Regions from separate parts of the Synechococcus sp. RS9916 genome, predicted to be linked through region 3. Evidence: predicted binding sites of a transcription regulator. Region 3 holds the regulator's gene; each other region holds the start of a gene.
What was found. Region 3 encodes NtcA, which controls nitrogen genes in cyanobacteria. Its sites were predicted from a motif close to GTANCNNNNGNTAC; they were not measured.
Positions count from the first base shown of each region.

Region 1: the regulator NtcA is predicted to act here: its motif matches at 4,386-4,399, upstream of RS9916_RS14120 (DUF4278 domain-containing protein).
Region 2: the regulator NtcA is predicted to act here: its motif matches at 2,838-2,851, upstream of urtA (urea ABC transporter substrate-binding protein).

Region 1 covers NZ_DS022299.1:1,089,393-1,096,992, forward strand. Annotated here, with positions in the region: gene RS9916_RS05915 (hypothetical protein) at 627-1,538, shown strand; gene RS9916_RS14410 (hypothetical protein) at 1,858-3,123, shown strand; gene RS9916_RS14415 (hypothetical protein) at 3,759-3,932, shown strand; gene RS9916_RS05935 (DUF1651 domain-containing protein) at 4,014-4,274, shown strand; gene RS9916_RS14120 (DUF4278 domain-containing protein) at 4,486-4,647, shown strand; gene RS9916_RS14420 (hypothetical protein) at 5,091-5,366, opposite strand; gene RS9916_RS15115 (hypothetical protein) at 5,841-6,134, shown strand; gene RS9916_RS14425 (hypothetical protein) at 6,942-7,154, opposite strand; gene RS9916_RS14430 (hypothetical protein) at 7,248-7,600, opposite strand, start outside.
Region 2 covers NZ_DS022299.1:1,972,436-1,980,035, reverse strand. Annotated here, with positions in the region: gene RS9916_RS10355 (urease accessory protein UreD) at 1-934, opposite strand, end outside; gene ureE (urease accessory protein UreE) at 1,035-1,526, shown strand; gene RS9916_RS10345 (urease accessory protein UreF) at 1,523-2,194, shown strand; gene ureG (urease accessory protein UreG) at 2,194-2,799, shown strand; gene urtA (urea ABC transporter substrate-binding protein) at 2,931-4,241, shown strand; gene RS9916_RS10330 (branched-chain amino acid ABC transporter permease) at 4,336-5,490, shown strand; gene urtC (urea ABC transporter permease subunit UrtC) at 5,495-6,622, shown strand; gene urtD (urea ABC transporter ATP-binding protein UrtD) at 6,619-7,374, shown strand; gene urtE (urea ABC transporter ATP-binding subunit UrtE) at 7,371-7,600, shown strand, end outside.
Region 3 covers NZ_DS022299.1:2,445,014-2,452,613, reverse strand. Annotated here, with positions in the region: gene RS9916_RS12270 (thioredoxin domain-containing protein) at 1-465, shown strand, start outside; gene thyX (FAD-dependent thymidylate synthase) at 517-1,242, shown strand; gene dcd (dCTP deaminase) at 1,281-1,874, opposite strand; gene RS9916_RS12255 (cob(I)yrinic acid a,c-diamide adenosyltransferase) at 1,874-2,482, opposite strand; gene rph (ribonuclease PH) at 2,673-3,440, shown strand; gene ntcA (global nitrogen regulator NtcA) at 3,555-4,229, shown strand; gene RS9916_RS12240 (DUF3084 domain-containing protein) at 4,291-5,499, shown strand; gene RS9916_RS12235 (hypothetical protein) at 5,525-5,968, shown strand; gene RS9916_RS12230 (DUF3146 family protein) at 5,946-6,203, opposite strand; gene pth (aminoacyl-tRNA hydrolase) at 6,200-6,820, opposite strand; gene RS9916_RS12220 (TatA/E family twin arginine-targeting protein translocase) at 6,820-7,080, opposite strand; gene psbH (photosystem II reaction center phosphoprotein PsbH) at 7,090-7,290, opposite strand; gene psbN (photosystem II reaction center protein PsbN) at 7,376-7,516, shown strand; gene RS9916_RS12205 (alpha-mannosidase) at 7,504-7,600, opposite strand, start outside.

The DNA of each region.
Region 1 (7,600 bases), 1.4 Mb from region 3:
AGACAGCAATGGCAATAAGCACATCTCTGTTAAGTGGCCTGAAGAATCATCGGGAACGTATGTGGTCGGGCCCTGTGTAGAAGGTGTGTCACCAACAAAGGGCGACCTCAGTCAGAAGGGCGCTCGGATGTGGATCAAGTTCTACTGCAACTACGTTGATTGGTAGAAGTAATCGGAACCAATTACTGATCCCAGATACAACAAAAGGGCTAACGGGGGATGAACCGCTAACCCTTCGTGTCTGCCACCAGGACAGTGTGAAGTTCGCCAAAACGTTCACTCAACCATTTTACCGATCGCTGGCTGTTGGGCTGTTAGAGCGAAGCGATCTGATTCAATCCGATCCCATATGTTTAATAGATTTATATAGAGGGTTTAATAGATTTATATTAGTAGTTATCTATATATAATGTTGGGGGGATTTACCCCCCGCCTGGTGGGTGGAGTTACCCCCCACCCAAATACTGACTGGGGGGAGTTACCCCCCACCCGTATCTGAATTTGTTGTGCTTCAGCTGTATACAGGTTGTATCGCTTGGGGGGGAGATTCCCGCCACCTAGAAATTAGTGGGGGGAGATTCCCACCACCACACTCGGTAAACTGGGGTTAGCCAAAACGTTTAACAGTGACGAGAATTATCAACCACCCACGCCGAGAGGGTGATCCATCGTGGTCTCCTCAGTACGATGCAATTCTTGCAATTCAGTACTCCAAGGGTGAGAAGGTAACCGACGCCGACAAGACCACCTACCTGATGCTGTCGGCACTGTGCAATAACCACGACAACAACCACTTCAACTACAGGAATCGCCAAGAACTCGCTAAACAGCTAGGCCTAAGCGACTCAGCGATGAAGGACAGGCTTGCGAGACTACGGAAGATTGGCTGGGCAGGAAGTGGGCAATGGAGGTGGGAACTAACACCCGTACAGGACATCCTTTCGTTCTCAACGACCACAGCAACCCATGCGCGGTTCGGCGCCGTTCCTCAGCAGGTGGAGCCAGTGCAGGCTGCCGACGTGGTGACAGAGAAGCCCACGCTGGACAAAGCGATCAAGAAGCAGGCCACAGTAGAAATTGCTCATAACGAGCAGCCGAAGCAAGCATTGCCTGTCAGCACCCTTGAGGTGTTCGTTACCGATACTGAGCCCGCTCCTGTTGAGCAGATGGTGGAGGTGAGCACAGCCACGATCGTGCCCGAGCAGAAGGCCATCGATGAGAGCTCACTCGATCCCGAGTATCTCGACTACACGCAGAGGGCCGAGGCTGCTGGTTGCAACGTCTCGCACTACCTCACCTGGAGCTACGGCAAGGAGCACCTCATGGCCAACCTCCAAAAAGTTGAGGCCAGGGTCAGAGCAAACATCGCCGCCCAAAAGACTTCGGCTACTGAGTCGACCGAAAAAATCGCATCCAATCCTCCACTGGAATCAAGCTTCGAGGCTTACGAGCGCAAGCGCCAGGAAGAGATCGCGCAATGGGCTGCTGGGAACTGGGACGATCAAACCGCGAGCAGTGAGGACGACGAACTCTTTTGATCAACTTCTGCCATCAGCACGGGGGACAATCTCCCTTAGGTAGCGCTTCGCAGCACGCTGGCCCTGGGTATCTTCGGGGATCAAGCCATTGGCCACGTTCTGCACCAGTGGATAGAGGATCGAGATCTGCTGCGAAGCACTGGGAGAGGACCAATACCCCGCCAAGACAATCGACCCAGGGCTGCTGAATTGATTGCGATTTTGGGATCCCTCAGTTGAGGGAGAAACTCCGTTCAAATATCACTCATTTGGGGGAGGCTTAATGTCGTATTTAGAATTAGCTTCAATATGCATATAGACATTCATCCGCCTAGAAAGAATGCATCCATCTGATCAAAGTCTTGCTGTGGGAAGGCTTACTCTTGTTGAAGACCTTGGGATGCACTTTCCTAGGCCAACTTCTAAGCAGAAAGCAAGGTATGGCCTCTTTAAATGCGCCTGTGGTAACCCAGACTTGCTTCGCATTCAAGTCCGTAATGTCAAAAAGGGCAATACAACCTCATGTGGAAAATGCCGTTTCTATGAAGATCCAGATAATTATGGAGAGGTGATAACCAAGTGCGAAACCTGTGGGGCCCCCATCAAAACCAGTAAAAACAGGATAAGAGCTGGTAGAGGCAGGTTTTGCTCGCAACAGTGCATGTTTGATATGAGAGAAATAGAGGCCAATAAGCGTAATATTGGCTTTAAGCATCCTAATGGATTCTTGACGGTATTGTCCTTTTCGCGTCATCCGACAAGAAGAAGCAATAAAGGCAAAACCCCAGTTGTAATTGCCTTATGCAAGTGTGACTGCGGCAGAATCCACAGTACGGATTGGATTAGCATCCAGCATGGAAGATGCCTCAGATGTGAAGTATGCAATAGGGAGAATCATTCAAGGAATAGCTCAAAATTTGAACAGTTGCAGGACAAGCGGTTTGGAAGGTTGGTTGTTGTCGGATACAAATATATTCCTGGAAACAATGGTGCCGATAGCCACTACCTATGCGATTGTGACTGCGGCACCAAGGGACACCCTGTGAAGAGTGCTTATGCACTTGAAAGCGGTCATACCACTTCTTGTGGCTGCTGGGAGGGTAGTGGTAGAGATACATATCAGGGATTCAAGGGAAGTAGGGCGCATAGAGAATCGGCCTGTGAGTTCTACTTTGTTGAGGTAGCTGGTGGCCCTCTTCAGAAGTTCGGAATATCGGTAGATACTGTCAAGATAAGAGGAATTAAAAGCTATGGAAACTATACGAAGTACTACCGTCTTGCCAAGGGCCTAAACAGGGCAAAGTGTTGGGTTATCGAGCAGGTAATGCTTTACGAGACCCTTGAAAATTTTCCTACAAAGAACGATATTGATGCGGCTGGCATTGGCGAGGGTTGGCTTGGCGGTACAGAGCTACGAATAGGCCTCGATATTGATCAATGCTGCAAGCGAATTGATTTCCTCGTAGAACAGGCATGTTTGAAAAGCTGGCGTGGTCTTTATGAGCAGTTTGTTACTGGCCATCAGAGGGATCTTCGTAAGCAGCAGCTGAGAAAAGCGATAGCGGCAGGTTTATTGGAAGATCATTCGAAGATGCAAATTGAATGATCATATCCCCTTCTTTGCTGCACTAGTGGCTTAGGCGCCGCAATTTTTCATGCTGCTCTTGGAACCCTAAAACCTGCAGCATGAGATACGGCTTTGGAACCAATCTTTTTACTGGTTGGATACTTCGCGCTCACTTTTTTAGTCAGCTTCTGTGTATCGCGGAGCCTGGCGAAATGACTGACTATTCAACTGTTAGCGCAATCCTTTTAGGCGATCGCTGGATACAGGTATCAGAGGGTACTGAGCCTTGCGGTGGTGAGGTCTCGTTCCGCACGGCCCCATACACCAGATTGATCGTTCGTCAGGCTGCGATCGACGCAGTGAAGGTCATCGAGCGGCCAGATACCTCAAGGCCCCCGATCCACACGCCTTGGGAGGAGAAATGAGCCGCCGCATTCTTAGCCGACCACGTCCGCTGTGTCTGTCGGCCACTTGCACTAAAGATTCTGATCGCGAGTTGATCCGCAACTTTCGAGCAATGGCTGCAGTACGAGGCCTCTCAGTGCAACAGGCGCTACTCCAAGCCGCCCGTGAATGGTTAGGAGCAAGCCAGTGAGACCACTCACAGAGGAAGAGAAGGCCTACATAGCGTTGAGGCGTGAGATACAGCGCCAAGATCAGGAAGAGGCCGATCAGTGCAGCTCTGGAGGGATTGCCAGGCAGAGAACTGGTGTGCCGACGCCGCCCGCGCACTTGCTGAAGTCAATGGTGTTAGAACCGCCCGCGAAGCCCAGGATCAGTCCCGATGGCAGGGCCGCGTTGCCAAGGCAGTCGCAGACACCATCATTGAGCTGGATCCAGACGACTGATGTAGTTGGTACTGGTACCACCACAAGCGGTACTCAAGTGGTACAACCCCCTCAGCTCTCCAGTATTTACAAGGGATTCTGATGCCAAAGAAGAATCAGCCACTTGTTGACCGTCACCCGCAGAAAGAAGGGGAAGGCTGGCTGCTGAACGAGCAGGAACAACTGATGGTCTGCTTCCGCAACACGCTGCCATCAGCGCATGGCAAGTGGGTTGAGGTCGAGACACGCCCTCTTCGCGGTGGTGGCCAAGCGGTCGTCAGACGAATGCTGCGTCACAACGCCATCGAGGCCTGGATCAACCTGCAAAAAACAGGCTGGGTGCGCTGTCAGCCAAGGTGCTGACGACTTGAGATCGGGAACATCACCAAGTGAAGAAACTCTTGATTCAGCAAAAACCAGATTGTGTATCTGGCTGAACGACACAGGAGTTGGCACTGCTCCTATAAAAGAGATGTAGCAACCACTACCAACAACGTTCACCTCCCTTTGCCGGGAGGCGCAGTTCGATTCAGGCCATGGAACGGGGACCTGAACTTGCTTCGAGGAACCTCAAATGACTCTGACCTATCGCGGCCAGCAGTACGCACAGCACAACGCTCCAGCCGCTGGAACCGTGACGCTCACCTATCGCGGCAAGCACTACGGACAGCACAAGGGTGTGGTCACCAACACCCATCGTGTTGGGACTTATCGCGGTGCTCGCTTCGAGAAGTGATCAAAACTGGATCAAGCCATCTTCACCCCGCCACCGGCGGGGTTTTTTATTGCCTGCGATCCCGCTAGGAACGTGGCCGGACTCTTGAGCAAGAGTGAGACACAAAAAAGCCATCCCTCCCCCCAGGGATGGCTCAGCTCTGTCTGTGCTTTCTCAAGGCTGTGACGCCGTATCACTCCCGCTAATGGACTCCTTTGTTATGGCTCAAGTGTTCAGGAGGATACATGAGTGATTAAGCGCATTGACTCAGTTCCTGGTGAACAGTTGCGCACGGGTTCATGCCTGCGAGAAAGGTCACAACCCGGCTGAGCCAGGCCAATGAAGCCGCTGACGAACAAGGCAGTTGGATGCAGAGTGGGTCCCTAACGGCGTTCATTGAGCGGGCCTCTCTCTGCTCGACGAGGGCGGCTCCACTCATAGACCTTGGTGTATTGCTGAGGGAATCAGCGCGAAATCTCGTGATTCGGTGGCGGCGGTGGCGTGTGGCGGATGGTGAGTTGATTTTGTTTCCGACCTTGGTATCGGAGGATTCGATAGATCACATAAATACCAGCTGCAATTGCCGTTGCTGCGAAAATGATTTCTCCAAGTGCTCCAACTTGGGCGAATGCAACAACGAAAATCCCGACATTGATCAGGATGATCGTGCGCGCTATTTTTCTGACCCCAGGCTTGACCGTTCTGCTGGTTGGTCCTCCGTAATAGGGATATGGATCCATTGCAAGGCGGTTGCGTTGACCATTACAAGACAGTCTGCCAAAAGCGAAGGTGGTGAAACAGCCACCTATCCAGGTATCTCGAAATAGCCAAAGCTAGCTTGCTGCCGCTTTTTCGATGGCAGCAGTCAGGACCTGCTTTTGCTCTGAAGCCCAGACACAAAAAACCAGTCAGTGATTGGGCTGTTGTTTAATAGAGCTAAAGGGAGTCGAACTCCTGCCCCCTGCATGCAATGCAGACTTAACAATCCCTAAGAATCATTGCTGCAACTAGAACCCAACGGTGCCTACAAACCGCTGCAGTAGCAAAGGCGGTAACAAAACTGATCACCCACGCCAATGAAGCTCTGATCTGAACTTGTCTCGCTGAATCTGCCCGCTACCACCCGCCAGATGGAACCATCACACCTGCAGGAGCTCTCCTACCAACGAGAAGGGATCTAGGCTGAACAGCAGCTCAATGCAACCAAAAGGGAAATGAGAATCAGAGCTTTTATCATTGCTAACGTCTTAGCGATCTTGCCGAACGCTTGCCCCAAAAGCGCCGAAGCAGACGATTACGACTTCAATTACGGATATGCCAAAGGAGGGCTAGCTGCTTTATGTGCCTTATACCAAGGTGAATACATCACCGCCGACATGGTGGGGGAAGTCTCCATGGTTTTCATGACAAAGAAAGACGATGAGGGCAAAAACAAAGCCTTAGAAGCTGCATTCGCATCAATTAGTGGAGCCACCACATTCGAAGCCTGCCCATTAAGGCGCCCATAAAAATTCCCGACTGCATGAACTTTTCCTCGCGATACGCTAAATAAGTGCGGCGAACACTGTCTGGAGCTTCACGCCTTGACCTCCTTCATTCACTAAAGGGATTAGGAAGTGATTCATTACTGCAATTTTTTACGGGCAATTCCTGATCAGGACTTGTTCTCTCGGTCGTATTTCTTGGAGCCAAGCAGGCTGCGCAATGTTCTGCAGGCGTTCTCGCCCCCTGCATCGCAAGCCATGTTCAAAACGGGCGCAGTGCTTAATTGAAGTTCGAACGATTCAGTGGGAGGATGTTGTCGGCAGGCAATAAAAACCCCGCTCGTGACGGGGGCTGATGATCGTTTTGGCAGCAGGTGATCAGATGTCGTCACCACCAGAACTAGCGCTGCTGATGAAGTCCTCCTTCACCGATCAGGACTATCCCCTGTGATGTCATTATTGCGAACGTTGGCATTTTCTCTGATGACAATATTCTGATTCTTTTCAGTAGGGAGACTAGTGCTCTGGACACTACCGCCTCGCGCCATAGCAATCAACGCACCGATAAGACCGTACTCGGTACCTGTGGATCCCCCAGAAGCATCCTTCAGCTGATCCAGGCTCAGCTCTTGGTCTTCAGTGCTTGGGGTCAGTCATCAGCTTGAAGTGGGTAGAGGGGGTAAAGCAGGTGATCTCAGATGTCGTCAACACCAGGATCAGCGCTGCCGAGGATGTTGTCCACTGGCTTACGAAAGCGAGGTGGCACCTTGCATTCAATGCTGACTTGATCCTTGGGCAGAAGGGTCTCCAGGTGTATTCCAGTGTTAGCAGCTATTTCGCAGGAAACCCGGAACCATCTGGCGAGTCCATAGCCCAAGGGACACCTTGAGTGGTGACGAACTTCCGTCCACTGCCATCTAAAGGTGCTTGCTTCTTTCCTGGTTGGACATCAGGGTCGCATTCTGCTCCAGCACTAATTCCTCCACTGACCTTTTTTAATTCATCAAAAGAAAGCTCTTTGTCCTTGCCTTGCTCTTGGGACATAGCTAGCAACGGTCGCTTCAACAGTAATAGCAGCGGTCGGCAGCGTTGTCAGTTGGCAATAAAAAGCCCCACCGTGTGGCGAGGCTGGTCACATTATTCCCATCCTTCAAGCGCAACATCAAAAGTTGTATGCATGACTTCAATGCATGTGTCTGGATCTGAAGCGCAGAACTGTCCAAGTGGTCCAACAAATGGAACCTCAGTAAACTTTTTATAATTCTTGAGCCATTGGTTTTTAAGGCCTGCTTCTTCAAGAAGGTTATTAGCGCAAACCCAGTTGCCGTCAGATGCACATTTAAAAGCCATAATTTCGTACCCGACCATTTTGACCCATTCCCCACCTGTATGAACACCCCCCACAAGTGGAGAAATTATATGATGCTTGCCCCAGCCTTCAGCTTTGCAAAGGAAAGCATCCCAATGATGGCAGTCATGCACTCGAACGA
Region 2 (7,600 bases), 470 kb from region 3:
CTGGCGTTGCTTGTGCAGTGTTCATTGTGGACATTGATCGCCGTAAGGGCTGTTCCTGCAAGGGCCAGACCCGTGGGATCTGCGGTTGGCTCAGGCCGCGTAAGTGGCGCGTTCGTTCCCACAGGCGGCTGAACCAGAAGCGGGCATCGCGGCTGGAGGGGCCGGCATAGCGGGCCACAAGGCCCTGCCCCAAGACGCTGCAGCGCATGGTCCCTTCCAGGCCTTCGCGGTCTGCTCGCGCCTCACGCAACATTTGCGCCAATTGGTCGGGCTGTAACGGGGTTGGGGCCGCCCACACCAATGTGCCGAACACCGGCTGGCCGTTCAGGCCGTGCAGATCGTTCAGGCCGGCACCTCCGAGTTCGAGCCGATCCACCAGTTCCCACCGCGATGGCGCGTGGGGATCCTCGTTGAGGCGCTGGATGGCGAGGCTTGAGCGCCACCGCCCTGCCGCCAGTGTTTCCCCGGCGGCGGTGCGGCCGAAGCGAACGATTTCGGCACTGAGAAACGACGCGTTGGCGGCCAGTTGCACTTGAACGTGCTGTTCATAGAGCGCGTCGGCGTAGAGCACCAGCTCTTGGGGCATCCATTCCAGATCGCTTCCAGGGGCCAGCTGGCAATCCACCTGTTGCCTGGCCCAGCTGCCCTCCGGACGCACCTGGCTGCGGCCGATGGAGCCATAGACCTTCTGGGCGGCCACGCTGGTGACCAGGCCGCGGCTGTTTGGACCAAGGTCCAAGTGGATGCTCAGCTGGTCACCGCCCACCAGGCCGCCCGCTGTATGCAGCAGTGGCATTTCGCAGCGTCCGTCGGCGCCGTGCTCAGCGCGCAGCAGCTTGAAAGGAGCGCTGCAGCCTCCCTGATGACGGGTGCGATCACCGTGGTGCTGAAACTGCAGTTGGCAATGGCCGTGCCAGGGATCGGGTCGCTGCATAGAGATCACCATCGGCGGCGGTGGGTGCGCCAGCCTGTAGCAACGCACACCAAAATCCGGTCGATCGGCTAGGCACTCTTGGCTTGGACGGAGAGCGGCCATGGCTGAGGCGGTGATTGAACTCGTGCGGCGTTTGTCGTCACCGCCTCCTGGCGCTGAAGAGCCCACAGGCCTGCAACTGCCGCTGACGGCCGAGCAACGCACCGTGCTGCGGGGTCGCCGGCGCACCCTTTGTGGCCGTGATGTGTTGCTGCAGTTGCCACGGGATGGGGCCTTGCAGCCTGGCGATCGGCTCACGGATGGCGGTGGTGGCGTGCAGGTGGCGGTGGTGGCAGCAGTTGAGCCCCTGTTGCGGGTGCAGGGCACCTCAGCGTTGGAGCTGCTGCAGGCGGCCTATCACCTGGGCAATCGCCACGTGGCGCTTGAGTTGCATGAGCGGGAATTGTTGCTGCTGGACGATTCGGTGCTGCAGCAGATGTTGGAGAGCCGGGGGCTGATGGTGAGCCACTGCGAACGGCCCTTCCTGCCGGAGGGCGGGGCTTATGGCGGTGGCCATACCCATAACCACACGCATAGCCACGCGCCTTCATGACCTCGCTCGCCTTACTGCAGCTGGTGAGTCCGGCCCTGCCGGTGGGTGCCTTCAGTTATTCCGAGGGACTGGAGGTGTTGGTTCAGGCTGGAGCCCTGAAGGATGAAGCGACCCTCGAGCAGTGGTTGAGGGCCGAGCTGGAGCGGGGGACGTTGCGGGTGGAGGCTGCGGCCCTGTCGCTGTTCGCTGACGATCTGAACCGTTGGCAAGGCGCCACTGATCAGTCCGTCTGCCGGCGCATCGTCGACCTTGATGGCTGGCTTTTGGCCACGCGGGAAGCGGCGGAGGTTCGGGCCCAGCAGCGGCAGATGGGGGGTTCCTTGCTGCAGTTGCTCGCCGACATGGGTCATCCATTGCCTGAGCGCGTTCCTCTCGCTTGGCCGGCGGCTTGGGCTTGGGCGGCAGTTTCCCTGAACGTGCCGGTGCAGGAGATGGTGGAGGGTTACCTCTACGGCTGGGTTGCCAACCAGCTCAGTGCGGCGGTGCGTCTGGTGCCGCTGGGTCCCACCCGGGCCCAGGTGCAGCAGCAGCGCCTTCTACCGTTGATCGTGGATCAGGCGCATCAGCTGTTGGGGCAGGATCCCCGCGAGCTCTGGACCGGAGGCGTGGGGGCATCCCTCGCCCAGTTGGCTCATGCTGAGTTGTATTCCCGATTGTTCCGAAGCTGATGGGCAGCAAGCTGCGCCTGGGGGTCGCCGGTCCGGTGGGCTCTGGCAAAACCGCGCTGGTGGAGGCGCTCTGCCGGCGGCTGCGTGATCAGCTGCAGCTGGCGGTGGTCACCAACGACATCTATACGCAGGAGGATGCCCAGTTCCTCATCCGTGCTGGGGCGTTGGAGCCGGCGCGCATCCGCGGGGTCGAGACCGGTGGGTGTCCTCACACGGCGATTCGTGAGGACTGTTCGATCAATCGTGCTGCTGTTGCTGAGTTGGAGGACCAGTTCCCGGGCCTGGATCTGGTGCTGGTGGAAAGCGGTGGCGACAACCTGGCTGCCAGCTTCAGCCCTGAGTTGGTGGACCTCTGCATCTATGTGATTGACGTAGCGGCTGGGGACAAGATTCCGCGTAAAGGCGGGCCTGGCATTACCCGATCTGATCTGCTCGTGATCAACAAGATTGATCTCGCTCCGTTGGTTGGAGCCGATCTCGCGGTGATGGAGCACGACACGTTGGCCATGCGTGGGGAGCGTCCCTGGTGCTTTACCAATCTTCAAAGTGGTGAGGGCCTCGAGCGAGTAGCTGACTTTGTGTATCGGCACTTACCAAACTGCTGAATCCACTGGCCTCGCGGATCGGGAATTTTCGGGAAAATGTTCCTGTTGATACATTTCCGAATTGAGCTCGTGGCCATGGTCTTGATTCGTTCGTCGTTCGACGTCCGTTCAGCACTGTGTTGCGCATTTAAATGAGCTCCTCTCTTTCCAAGCGTCTATTTGCCGGTCTCGCTGCTGGTTCGCTGGGTCTTGCCGTGACGGCTTGTGGCGGTGGCGATCAAGCTGCCACCAACGCCAAGTGCGATGCCAATGGCGAAAACTGCACCGTCACCGTCGGCATCCTGCACTCCCTGACCGGCACGATGGCGATCTCCGAGAAGACGCTTGTCGACACTGAAGAGTTGGCGATTGAAGAAATCAACGCCGCCGGTGGTGTTGAAGTTGACGGCAAGAAATACACCATCGAAACCATCGTCGAAGACGGCGCTTCGTCTTGGCCCACCTTCGCTGAGAAGTCGAAGAAGCTGATCGATCAGGACAACGTGCCTGTCGTCTTCGGTGGCTGGACCTCGGCGAGCCGTAAGGAGATGCTGCCGGTCTACGAGTCGAAGAACGCCTTCCTCTACTACCCGATTCAGTACGAGGGTCAGGAGTGCTCCAACAACATCTTCTATACCGGTGCGACTCCGAACCAGCAGTCGGAGCCTGCCACCAAGTTCATGTATGAGAAGTCGCCTGCCGCTGGCAAGCCCTTCTTCCTTGTGGGTTCGGACTACGTCTTCCCCCGCACCTCCAACACCATCACCAAAGCTCAGGTTGAACAGCTGGGCGGCAAGGTGGTCGGCGAGGACTACCTGCCCTTGGGCAACACCGAGGTGGCTCCGATCATCGCCAAGATCAAGAAGGCTCTGCCTGACGGTGGTGTGATCATCAACACCCTGAATGGTGACCAGAACGTCGCCTTCTTCAAGCAGATTCAGGACGCCGGTCTCACCCCTGCCAACGGCTACTACGTGATGAGCTATTCCATCGCGGAAGAAGAGATCAGCACGATCGGACCTGAGTTCCTTGAGGGCCATTACGGCGCCTGGAACTACATGATGTCGATCGATACGCCTGCTTCCAAGAAGTTCGCTGCTGACTTCAAGGCCAAGTACGGCGCCGATCGTCAGGTGGCTGACCCTCAGGAGTCGGCTTACAACATGGTCTACCTGTGGAAGAAGGCCGTCGAGAAGGCCAACAGCTTCGACAACGACAAGGTGCGTGAAGCTCTGGTCGGCATCGAATTTGATGCGCCCCAGGGCAAGGTCACTGTGATGCCGAATCACCACCTGTCGCAGACCGTTCGGATTGGTCAGATCACCAAAGATGGTCAGTTCGCCATCCTTGAAGAGACCGACGGCCCCATCTCTCCTCAGGCTTGGAACCAGATCCACCCTGATTCCACCGGTTTCGCCTGCGACTGGACTGATGCCTCTAAGGGCGGCAAGTACAAGCTCTGATCCTCTGATCAAAGCCTGAATCTTTCCGGAATGGAGGGGCCCGTTTTCGGGCTCCTCCTTTTGTGGTTTTCCTGAACGCTTCGTTTCAGCCGTCGTGCAACTGCTCTTTGAAAGCCTGTTCAACGGCGTCGCCATCGGCTCAGTGCTGCTGATGGCCGCCCTTGGACTGGCCATTGTTTTTGGCCTGATGGGTGTGATCAACCTCGCCCATGGTGAGCTGATCATGCTCGGGGCCTACACCACCTTTGTGGTGCAGCTGATTTTCAAGCTGCCCGCCTTGGCGCCTCTCTACAACCTCTATGTGTTGGTGGCGATTCCCGTTGCCTTCATCGTCAGTGGCGTTGTGGGAGTGCTGCTGGAACGCACGGTGATTCGCCGTTTGTATGGCAGTCCCTTGGAGACGTTGCTGGCGACCTGGGGGGTCAGCTTGATCCTTCAGCAGTTCGTGCGCAGCGTCCCGATGGCCAGCGCGGCTGGATTGATTCTTGCCCTTGTGCTGGGCTTCGGGCTGCCGTTGTTCCTCCCGGATCGTTGGTTGGACGGCCCTCGCTCACGCCTCGTGCGTGCAGGAAGTTGGGGCATCGCGGCCCTGTGTGGCGTGGTGCTGGCGAATGGGCTGGCTGCTCAGATCAGCCGGCTGGCGAAGGCGGATGCCCGCAATGTGGATGTCACGGCCCCGCAGTGGATGCGCGGCGGCATCGACTTGGTCGGCATGACCTTCCCGGTGCCGCGCTTGGTGATCATTGCGGTCACCGTCGTGGCGGTGCTTGGGGTCACCTGGTTCCTGAACCGCAGCGTCTGGGGCATGCGTATTCGCGCCGTCACCCAGAACCGTTCGATGAGTGACTGCCTGGGGATTCCCACCGACACCGTCGACGTGCTCACCTTTGGCATTGGTTCCGGGTTGGCCGGCGTGGCCGGTGTGGCTGTGTCCCTGTTGGGGTCCGTCGGCCCGAATGTTGGTGGCTCTTACATCGTGGGCTGCTTCATGGTTGTGGTGCTTGGTGGCGTCGGCAATTTGTTCGGCACGGTGCTGGCCTCCTTCGCCATCGGTTGGCTCACGGATCTGATCGGGGCCGGTCGTTTGCTCACGCTCTGGCCCGACATGCCTGCTCCTCTGTCGGAGGCCGTGACTTTCTTTGCGACCACAAGCATGGCTCAAGTGATGATTTTCGCTCTGATCGTGGCGTTTTTGCAGTTCCGTCCTGCGGGAATGTTCCCGCAGAAGGGACGCATGGTGGAGGCCTGATCAGATGTTCAACCTTCTTCAACAGAGCCGTTGGCGTCAGCTTCTGCTTTGGGTGGTGATCATTGCCGCGATCGTGGCGGCCCCTGCGGTGCTGTCTGAATTCAGGCTGAATCTGCTGGGTCGTTTTCTGGCTTTGGCGATCGTGGCGCTCGGCATCGATCTGATCTGGGGTTTTACCGGCCTGCTCAGTCTTGGTCAGGGAATTTTCTTCGCGTTGGGTGGTTATGCGGCTGCCATGTATCTACAGCTCAGCAGCTCTGGCGATCTTCTCAATGGAATTCCCGAATTTTTCAGTCTTTACGGCGTGAGTGAGCTGCCGTTCTTCTGGCACCCCTTTGCCTCGCCATGGTTCACGTTGGTGGCCATCTGGCTGGTCCCCGGTCTTCTGGCAGCCGTTTTGGGTGGTCTGGTGTTCCGTAACCGGATCAAGGGGGTGTATTTCTCGATCCTCACTCAGGCCGCTCTGCTCGTCTTTTACAACTTCTTCAACGGCCAGCAGAAACTGATCAACGGCACCAACGGCTTGCAGACACCGGCCACCAAATTGTTCGGTCAGTACGTGGGCTCCGAATTGATGCAGCGCTGGTTCTTCTGGGTCACTGCCGTGGTGGTGATTTTGGTTTGGGCTTTCCTGCGCTGGGTGGTGCGTGGTCGCTTTGGTGATGTGCTGATTGCCATCCGTGATGACGAACCGCGGCTGCGTTTTGCTGGTTTTAATCCCACATTGTTCAAAACCCTCGTGTTTGGTCTCGCCGGTGCTCTGGCGGGGATTGGTGGAGCCCTCTACACCGTTCAGTCCGGCAGCGCCTCGCCGCAGTTCATGGAGGTGCCGATGTCGATTGACATGGTGATCTGGGTGGCTGTTGGGGGTCGCGGCACCTTGGTGGGCGCGATTTTCGGTGCCGTTGGTATCAATTACGCCAAGAGCCTGGTCAGTGAGGTGATGCCAGAGGGCTGGCTGTTCATCCAGGGCGCCTTGTTCATCCTTGTGGTGACCGCGCTCCCTGAAGGCGTGTTCGGTTGGTTCCGTACCGATGGCCCTCGCAATCTGTTGTCTCGGTTGGGTTTGTCGCGCCGGATCGGCACCTATCCCCAACTGGAAATTGATGGTCAGGAGGAGGTGCAGCCATGAGTGCTCCCCTGTTGGAGTTGCGTCAGATCACCGTCAGTTTTGATGGCTTCCTGGCGCTGCGGGATCTCAACCTCAGCCTGCAGCCCGGTGAGCTGCGGGCGGTGATCGGTCCGAACGGGGCCGGTAAGACCACCTTCCTGGATGTGATCACCGGGAAGACCGCTCCCACCGAAGGTGACGTGGTGTTCAAGGGCCGCTCCCTGGTGGGAATCCGTGAGCACCGCATTGCACGCTTGGGCATCGGTCGCAAGTTTCAAAGCCCCCGGGTGTTCGAGAAGCTCACGGTTCAGGAGAACCTGGCTTTGGCGGTGAGTCGCCCCAAGCAACCGTTGCCGTTGTTGTTCCGTGGTCTTGGTGCTGAGCAGCGTGATCGGGTTCAGCACTTGATGGGCATCGTCAACCTGCAGACCCGTGCCGACTGGCCCGCTGGTGCGCTGTCTCACGGCCAGAAGCAGTGGCTCGAGATTGCGATGTTGGTGGGTCAGGATCCCGATCTGTTGCTGGTCGATGAGCCGGTGGCGGGTCTTACCGATGAGGAGACGGATCTCACCGCCGATTTGCTCAAGTCGTTGGCGGGGGATCACACCGTTCTCGTGATCGAACATGACATGGAATTCATTCGCCGCTTGGAAAGCCCGGTGACGGTGCTGCACCAAGGCCATGTGCTCTGCGAGGGAACGATGGATCAGGTGCAGGCCGATCCACGGGTGATTGAGGTGTATCTCGGAACCACGGAGGAGGAGAACGGATGACGACGCTTCTGGAGATCCGCGGGCTGAACACCTATTACGGCGAGAGCCACATCCTGCGGGATGTGGACCTCACCGTGAAGGCCGGTGAGATGGTCTGCCTGATCGGTCGCAATGGTGTGGGCAAAACCACGCTGCTCAAGTCGTTGATCGGTCTGTTGCGGCCGCGTGCTGGCGAGATCGTGTTCAACGGCGATGGTTGGGATCGTCAGGCGCCTCACCAACGGGC
Region 3 (7,600 bases):
CGCAATGGCCTATCGGCTGAATCACCGATGGACCAATTGGCCCGGCGCTCTCTGGCCCCAGAAGTCGCCCTGAGCAATCAGAAACCCACCATGCTCGAGTTCTATGCCGACTGGTGTGAAGCCTGCCGGGAGATGGCCCCCGCCATGCTCGAAACCGAACGCCGCACCAACGGCCAGATGGATGTGGTGCTGGTCAACATCGACAACCCCCAGTGGCAAGACCTGATTGACCGTTATGAGGTCAACGGCATCCCGCAACTGAATCTGTTCGCTGCCGATGGCAGCCTGCGCGGTCGCTCCCTCGGCGTGCGCACACCCCAACAACTGGAAGCCCTGAGCACGGCCCTGATTGCCAATACGCCCTTGCCTCAATTCGCCGGCATCGGCAGCGTCAGCCGTCTCGAAGACGGCGATGGCATTGCTACAGCCACGCCAACCAGTGCCGGTCCGCGCAGCCACGGCTGAAGGATCCGGGCATGATCAGCCCACACCCGTCAACCCACACGTCGCAACGCCATGGATCCCCGCTTCCGGGTCGACCTGATTGCCGCCACACCCAACCCCCAGCAGTGCGTGTATGCCGGCATGCATCAGGACTACAGCGAGGGATTCGTCGCGGGGGACCGTGAGCAATGGCCTGATGAAACCAAGGCAGGCGAGATCTGCGTCAAGCGCCTCCTCGCCGGTGAGCGAGGCCATTACGGGCCGCTCGAGCACGCCCAGATCGTTCTCAACGTGGGCTGGTTTCCCCATTCCGTGATGCAGCAAGCCCGCACCCACCGCGTGGGGGTGAGCTTCGATGTGCAGTCGATGCGCTACACGGGCGAGCGGATCTGCCGCGCAGCCAACGGTGAATTGCCTCTTGAAGAGGTCTTCTACCTGCGCCCCGTGGGCACCTACAGCGATCGCCAGGGCAAGAAATATCTCTACAGCGAAGAACTACGCCAACAGGATCTCGCCCATTGTCAGCAGGCAGCGGAGCGCTACCGCGACCTGCTCAATGCCGGCTTCGCAGAAGAGCATGCCCGAGGCATTCTTCCCTTCGACTATCGCCAGCATTTCGTGGTGAGCTTCAGCCTGCGGGCCTTTCTGCACTTCATGGATCTGCGGGCCAAGCTCGATGCCCAGCAGGAAATTCGCGAGTTATGCGACCTGATGTGGCCCCACCTGCAGAGCTGGGCGCCTGAATTCGCTGCTTGGTATGAAAAAACCAGGTTGCACAAAGCGCGCTTGGCTCCCTGAGCCAAGCGAATCGATCCGATTGGTTTGCCGAGGTTGCGTTAAACCCGAGCCAGGGTCACCCGTTCGGGCTGATGCTGGTATTTGCCTTGACGGTCGCTGTAAGTGGTGTCGCAGGGATCACCCTCAAAAAACAGCAACTGACAGATGCCTTCGTTGGCATAGATGCGGCAGTCAGCACCGGAGCTGTTACTGAACTCCAGGGTGAGATGCCCCTCCCAGCTGGCTTCAGCAGGCGTTGTATTCACAATGATGCCGAGACGGGCATAGGTGCTCTTGCCGAGACAGATCACCGTGATGTTGGGCGGCACCTTCATTTTTTCCAGGGCCACACCGAGGCCATAGGAATGGGCCGGAAGGATGAAGTAGTCGCCGTCTTCGTCGCGATGCAGCTCGGTGGGCTCGAGGTTGGCGGGATTGAATCGCTTGGGATTCATCACCGTGCCGGGCACGTGCTTAAAGATCAGGAATTCCTGGGGTGACAGGCGCAGGTCGTACCCATACGACGAGCAACCAAAACTGAGAACAGGATGCTGCCGCTGCTCAGGATCAAGGTGACGCACCAGTCCCGACTGGAACGGCTCCAGCATTCCGGCATTGGCCTGCTCGGTGATCCAGCGGTCGTTCTTGAGCATTAGAAACCCCGGCGCAATTCGGTGACTTGGTCAGCCATGTCCATCAGAGAGTCTGGGATGGCAGGCCCCGTGACAATCACATCCATCGATCCTGGCCGCTGCTCCAGGGTGCTGCGCACGTCCTGCTCATCGAGGTAGCCAAGGGCCACAGCGAGCCCAAGTTCATCCATCACCAGCTGATCCAGCTCACCATTCAGGAGCTGGGAACGGCACTCAGCCCAGAGGGCCTGAACTGCAGCCAGGGTGTCTGGCTCCTGTTCCGAAGCGGGCTCGGCCAGACAGCAAGCAACATCAGGCCGCAACCACTGGAGCCGGCCACAAAGGGTGAGGCGGCGATCAGGCCCCTGAGCCACCCCTCCCTTGAGAAACTGCACCACCATCACCCGGCTGCCGAGACCTGCAGCACGCAGGGCCTGGCTCAAAACGGAAGCAAAGCTGCCCCGATAGGGAGCGGTATGCACCTGCAGCTGCCCCTCTGGAGACACCAGATGCAGGGGAGGGCGAGCTGGCAGCTGAGGCAGAGGATGCAGACCTGCACGCTCCAGTGTCCGGTGATCTGCGCTGCGGACCTCGCCGGGACGGTGACTGGTGCTGAGGCTTGCTGTCATCAAGAGCTCGTGCGTCCGGGGGTGACCCGCTGGATTCAAACCTAGCGCCGCCGGATCAGTTCACAAGCCTTTTGACACTATCCCTGGTGTCACGGTGTCGACCGACACCCTTCTCTCCCCATGCGGCTGTGGAAACCGGCAAACGGCCCCTGCCAGGCTCAGACCATTCACGCCTGCGCCCCACAACGCCATGACCAGCCTCAGCAGCAGCGGCACCCACTCAACGCCTGGCGAGGAGCGCAACGACGGCCGCAGCGCCGCAGACCTTCGCCCCTTTGCCATCAACTGGGATCCGATGGGCTTCGCCATAAGCTCCCTGATCGTGCGCACGGGGCGCACGGCCGTGCTCTGCAGCGTCTGTCACCAGGAGGGCGTGCCCCGCTGGCGGAAAGGACAAGGCAAAGGCTGGCTGAGTGCCGAATACCGCCTGTTGCCGGGTTCCACCCCCGAGCGCCAAAACCGGGAACTGCTCAAGCTCTCGGGGCGAACCCAGGAAATCCAGCGGCTGATCGGCCGCAGCCTGCGGGCCTGCATCGACATGGAAGCCCTGGGAGAAAACACCCTGTTGATCGACTGCGACGTGATCCAAGCCGATGCAGGCACGCGCACCGCATCCATCACAGGGGCCTGGGTCGCGCTGAAGCACGCCTGCGACCAACTGCTGGCGCAGGGACTGGTGACGCGCCAACCCATCACCAAGCAGGTGGCCGCCGTCTCGGTGGGCCTGGTGAACAGCGCCCCACTGCTCGATCTGGACTACAGCGAAGACAGCCGTGCGGATGTGGATCTGAATGTGGTGATGGACGAGCACCAGCATCTGCTGGAGATCCAGGGCACTGCCGAGGGAGCAGCCTTCAGCCGTAGCGAACTCAATGGCCTGCTGGATCTGGCTGAACCAGGCCTGCAGCAGTTGATGGACAGCCAGCGCCAGGCGCTCCGTAATCGCTCGATTTCGTGATGGTTGCTACACGGCACTACGGAACTGATCCGTAACTTCCAGTCACCTGCAAAGCCATCCATGCCGGGAGTCATGCACGGCTTCAGCCGTACCGTTACTCCAGTACCGGGACCGATGACCCTGGTGAACACCCCCGAGAAGAAGGAGCGCACCCTCCTGGATGTGATCCGTGGACTGGATGGCGCTACCTCGGAAATGGTGGAGCGCAATAAAACGATCTTCTTCCCTGGAGATCCTGCAGAGCGGGTGTACCTGATCCGTCGCGGTGCTGTGCGCCTGTCGCGGGTTTACGAGTCAGGGGAAGAGATCACCGTGGCGCTGCTGCGGGAAAACAGCCTGTTCGGTGTGCTGTCGTTGCTGACCGGCCATCGCTCCGATCGCTTCTATCACTCCGTGGCCTTCACCCGCGTGGAGATGTTGACAGCCCCCGCCGCATCCGTACGTCAGGCGATCGAAGCGGACGCGAGTGTGGGGTTGCTGTTATTGCAGGGCCTCTCCAGCCGGATTCTGCAGACCGAAACGATGATCGAGACCCTCACCCACCGCGACATGTCGTCGCGACTGGTGAGTTTTCTACTGGTGCTCTGCAGAGATTTCGGCGTGCCAGGCGATCGCGGGATCACCATCGATCTGCGCCTGTCCCATCAAGCGATCGCCGAAGCCATCGGTTCGACTCGCGTCACCATCACTCGCCTGCTGGGCGATCTCCGCAACGCCGGGCTGGTGGAGATTGACCGCAAAAAAATCACGGTGTTGGATCCGATCGCGCTGGCCAAAAAGTTCAGCTGAGGGATCTTCAGGTGACAATGGTCGCCGGTTGGCCTGAGCGTTTCCCGACCGCTGAACGACGTTGACCGGCTGGCTGCTGATCCTGATCCTGCTTGTCCTTGGTGGAGTCCTCTCCACCCTGGGCGATCGTCTGGGGTCCAGCGTTGGAAAGGCGCGCCTCAGCCTGTTGGGCCTTCGCCCCCGCAGCACCGCTGTGGTGATCACAGTGCTGACCGGCAGCCTGATTTCAGCGCTCTCGCTGGGATTGCTGCTGCTGGTGAGTCGTCAACTGCGGGTCGGTCTGTTTGAGCTCAATGCGCTTCAAGAGAAATTGCGCATCAGCCGCAGCGAACTGGAACGCAGCCGTGAAGCCCAGGCCGGAGCAGCCCGCTCTCTCTCCCAAGCCCAGCGGGAAAGTGAGCAGGCCCGCCTGGATCTCACAACAGCCAAAGCGAAAGCCGATGCACTGCGCCAAACCCTGGTGCCCCTGCAGAAAGAACGGCAACGGCTTGAAGCTGAGCGACAGCGCCTCAGCCGGGATGTCCAGGCCCGCGATGCAGAAATCCAGCGCACAGAGAACGAGCTGGCCGACGTGCGATCACGCATCAGCAAGGGCGAAGCCGAACTGCGCGAATTGGAACAGCAGCGACTCGCTCTGCGCCTCGGCAATGTGGTGCTCAGCAGCGGCCAGCCCTTAGCGACCGCCACGCTCCGTTTGGATCGTCCCAACCAGGCCAAACAGGTGATCGACCAATTGCTGCGGGAAGCCAATCTCCAGGCCTACCAACGCGTGCTCCCTGGGGAAACCCCCGACCGCCAGATCCTGTTGGTGCCCCGCAATGACATCCAGCGCCTCGAGTCCACCATCACAAAGCCGGGAACCTGGGTTGTGAACATCCGCTCGGCAGCCAATGTGTTGCTGGGAGAGGAAGTGGTCTACGCCTTCCCGGAAGTCAGACCTAACACCACCGTGGTGCAACGCGATGCGGTGCTGGCCCGAACCGCGCTGGAACGGGATGAAACCAACAGCGAAGCCGTGCGCAACCGCCTCAACCTACTGCTGGCATCGGCTCTCGCTGAAGCGCAGCGACGCGGGTCGCTGGTGCAAGGCTTGCAGTTCGATACCAATGCCCTGAACCAACTCGGCAGCACGCTGCTGCGTCGTTCTCCCTCTCGCATCGAACTGAAGGTGATTGCCAATCAACGCAGCGACACCGCAGATCCGGTGATCGTGCGGATCGAGCCGGTCGGCACCATTCCCCAAGCGCGCATCAATGAACGCCGTAACTGAGCGAACTCAGCCACCCCTTCGCGGCATGGTCGCTGCAGTTGATCCCGGTCGCAGCAAATGCGGCCTTGTGCTGGCTGACTGCAGCCAGGGTGAAATCAAAGATGCCCTCGTGGTGCTTGCAGACGACACTCGCACCCAACTGGAGCGGTGGCACCAACACACACCCCTGGAAGCTTTGGTGATCGGCGATGGCACCTCCAGCAAGGCATGGCAGCAGCAACTCCAACACCTCGCTCCAATGCGCATCGTGAAGGAAGCGGGCACGACCCTGCGCGCCAGAGACCGTTACTGGCAAATCTGGCCCGCTCGCGGGTGGCGGCGGTTCTTGCCCAAGGGCCTCCAGCTCCCCCCCGGCGAATTGGACGGCATCGCGGCGCTGGTCTTGCTGGAAGATCAGCTCCCTCATCCCTTGACCTGGAGCCATCCTCCCCAACAAGGACCTGGACTCAGAACCGTGCCCGCACGGTGAAGGTGTAATCGCCTCCTGCTTCCAGGTGATAGTCGGCCTTCACCAAAAACCGCAGCAGGGCGTCCTGGATCAACGCCCGGCCTAACGAAGGCTCCACCGTGAGTTCGCCCCCTTCGAATGTCCAGCAAAACTGCCAGTTGAAGCCACCGGCACTGACTTCACCTTCCAGGCACTTGTCCTGGAAGCTCTGCCTCAGCACGCGCAGATGGGCCGTGGTAACTGGGAGAGGGGTCACGCAGGCTCCTCCGGAGCCAGATTCAGTCCATTGAGGCGGTTGCCTGCCCGCTCCAAGCCTTGACGCTGAATCAGATCGACACCCCGCAACACTTCATCCAACACGTCCTTGAGCAGGGACTGCTCCGCCTGATGAAAACTGCCCAACACATGGGACACCGTGCGAGCACGACGCTCCTCCGCCGATCGACCGGGAGCCCCAATACCAATCCGTAAGCGCGCGAACTCCTGGGTTCCCAGATGCTGAATCGTGCTCTTGAGCCCGTTATGGCCACCGGCACTTCCTTTGGCACGCAACCGCAGCCGCCCCAACGGAAGGTCCATGTCATCGACAAGCACCAATACCTGATCTGAGGAGAGATCAAACCAGTCGAGAGCAGCCCGAATCGAACGACCACTCTCATTCATAAAGGTCTGGGGCATCAGCAACCTGAGGCGATTGCTGCCCACACCGACTTCCGCCAACTCCCCTTGCAGCTTGGCCATCGCCTTGAAGCGAGCAGACTCGCCAGAAGCCAAGGCTTCCAGGGCCATAAACCCCACGTTGTGGCGCGTGCCGGCATAGCGCTGACCAGGATTGCCGAGCCCCACCAGCAAGCGGAGATCACCGCTCTGCATCAGCCCTCTTCGTTGGGGGGCACCTGTGACGGCGCAGACGAAGCCTCTGCAGGGAGAACCTCTGGTTCATCACCCTTCAGCTCAGGCTCTGCCATCGCTTTGTTGATTTCACGCTCGAACTCCTTAGAGGCCGCCTGAAAACCCTTGAGAGTCTTGCCCAATGTGCGACCGAGCTCGGGGAGGCGCTTGGGCCCAAACACCAGCAGGGCCACAGCGCCAATAACGGCCATCTCAGGAAGGCCGATCCCGAAAACGTTCATGAATCAGCTTCAGCCGAGGCCGTTCCAGTTGACGTTGATGCCCTCGAGGATCAGGGACTTGTTGTACAGCTGGAGGATCACCAGCAGGAAGACCAGGAAGAGGGCCATGAAAATGCCCATCACCGGAGTGGTTCCCCAGCCAGGCACAACCTTGCCGTACTCGGAGTTGAGGGGACGGAGGAGATCTCCCAGACGAGTGCGTTGAGCCATAGCGGCGCTTGGTTCTCGGTTCAGGTTCGGTCTGGATACTGTAGGGGTCCTGGTCCTGATAAGGCCGAACCTGTCGAGAGATGTGATGGAAACCTCCTCACCAGCACTGTCTGTTGCTATTGCCGTTCTGGCTGTGTTGCTCGGCCTCACAGGATTCGGCGTTTACACCGCTTTTGGCCCGCCCTCCAAGAAACTCGATGATCCCTTCGACGATCACGACGACTGATCGACGTCTCCCTCAAGCGGAGTCAGCACCACTTCCACCAGTTCTCCGGGACTGAAGACGATCCCTTGCGCTGCACAGGCGCAA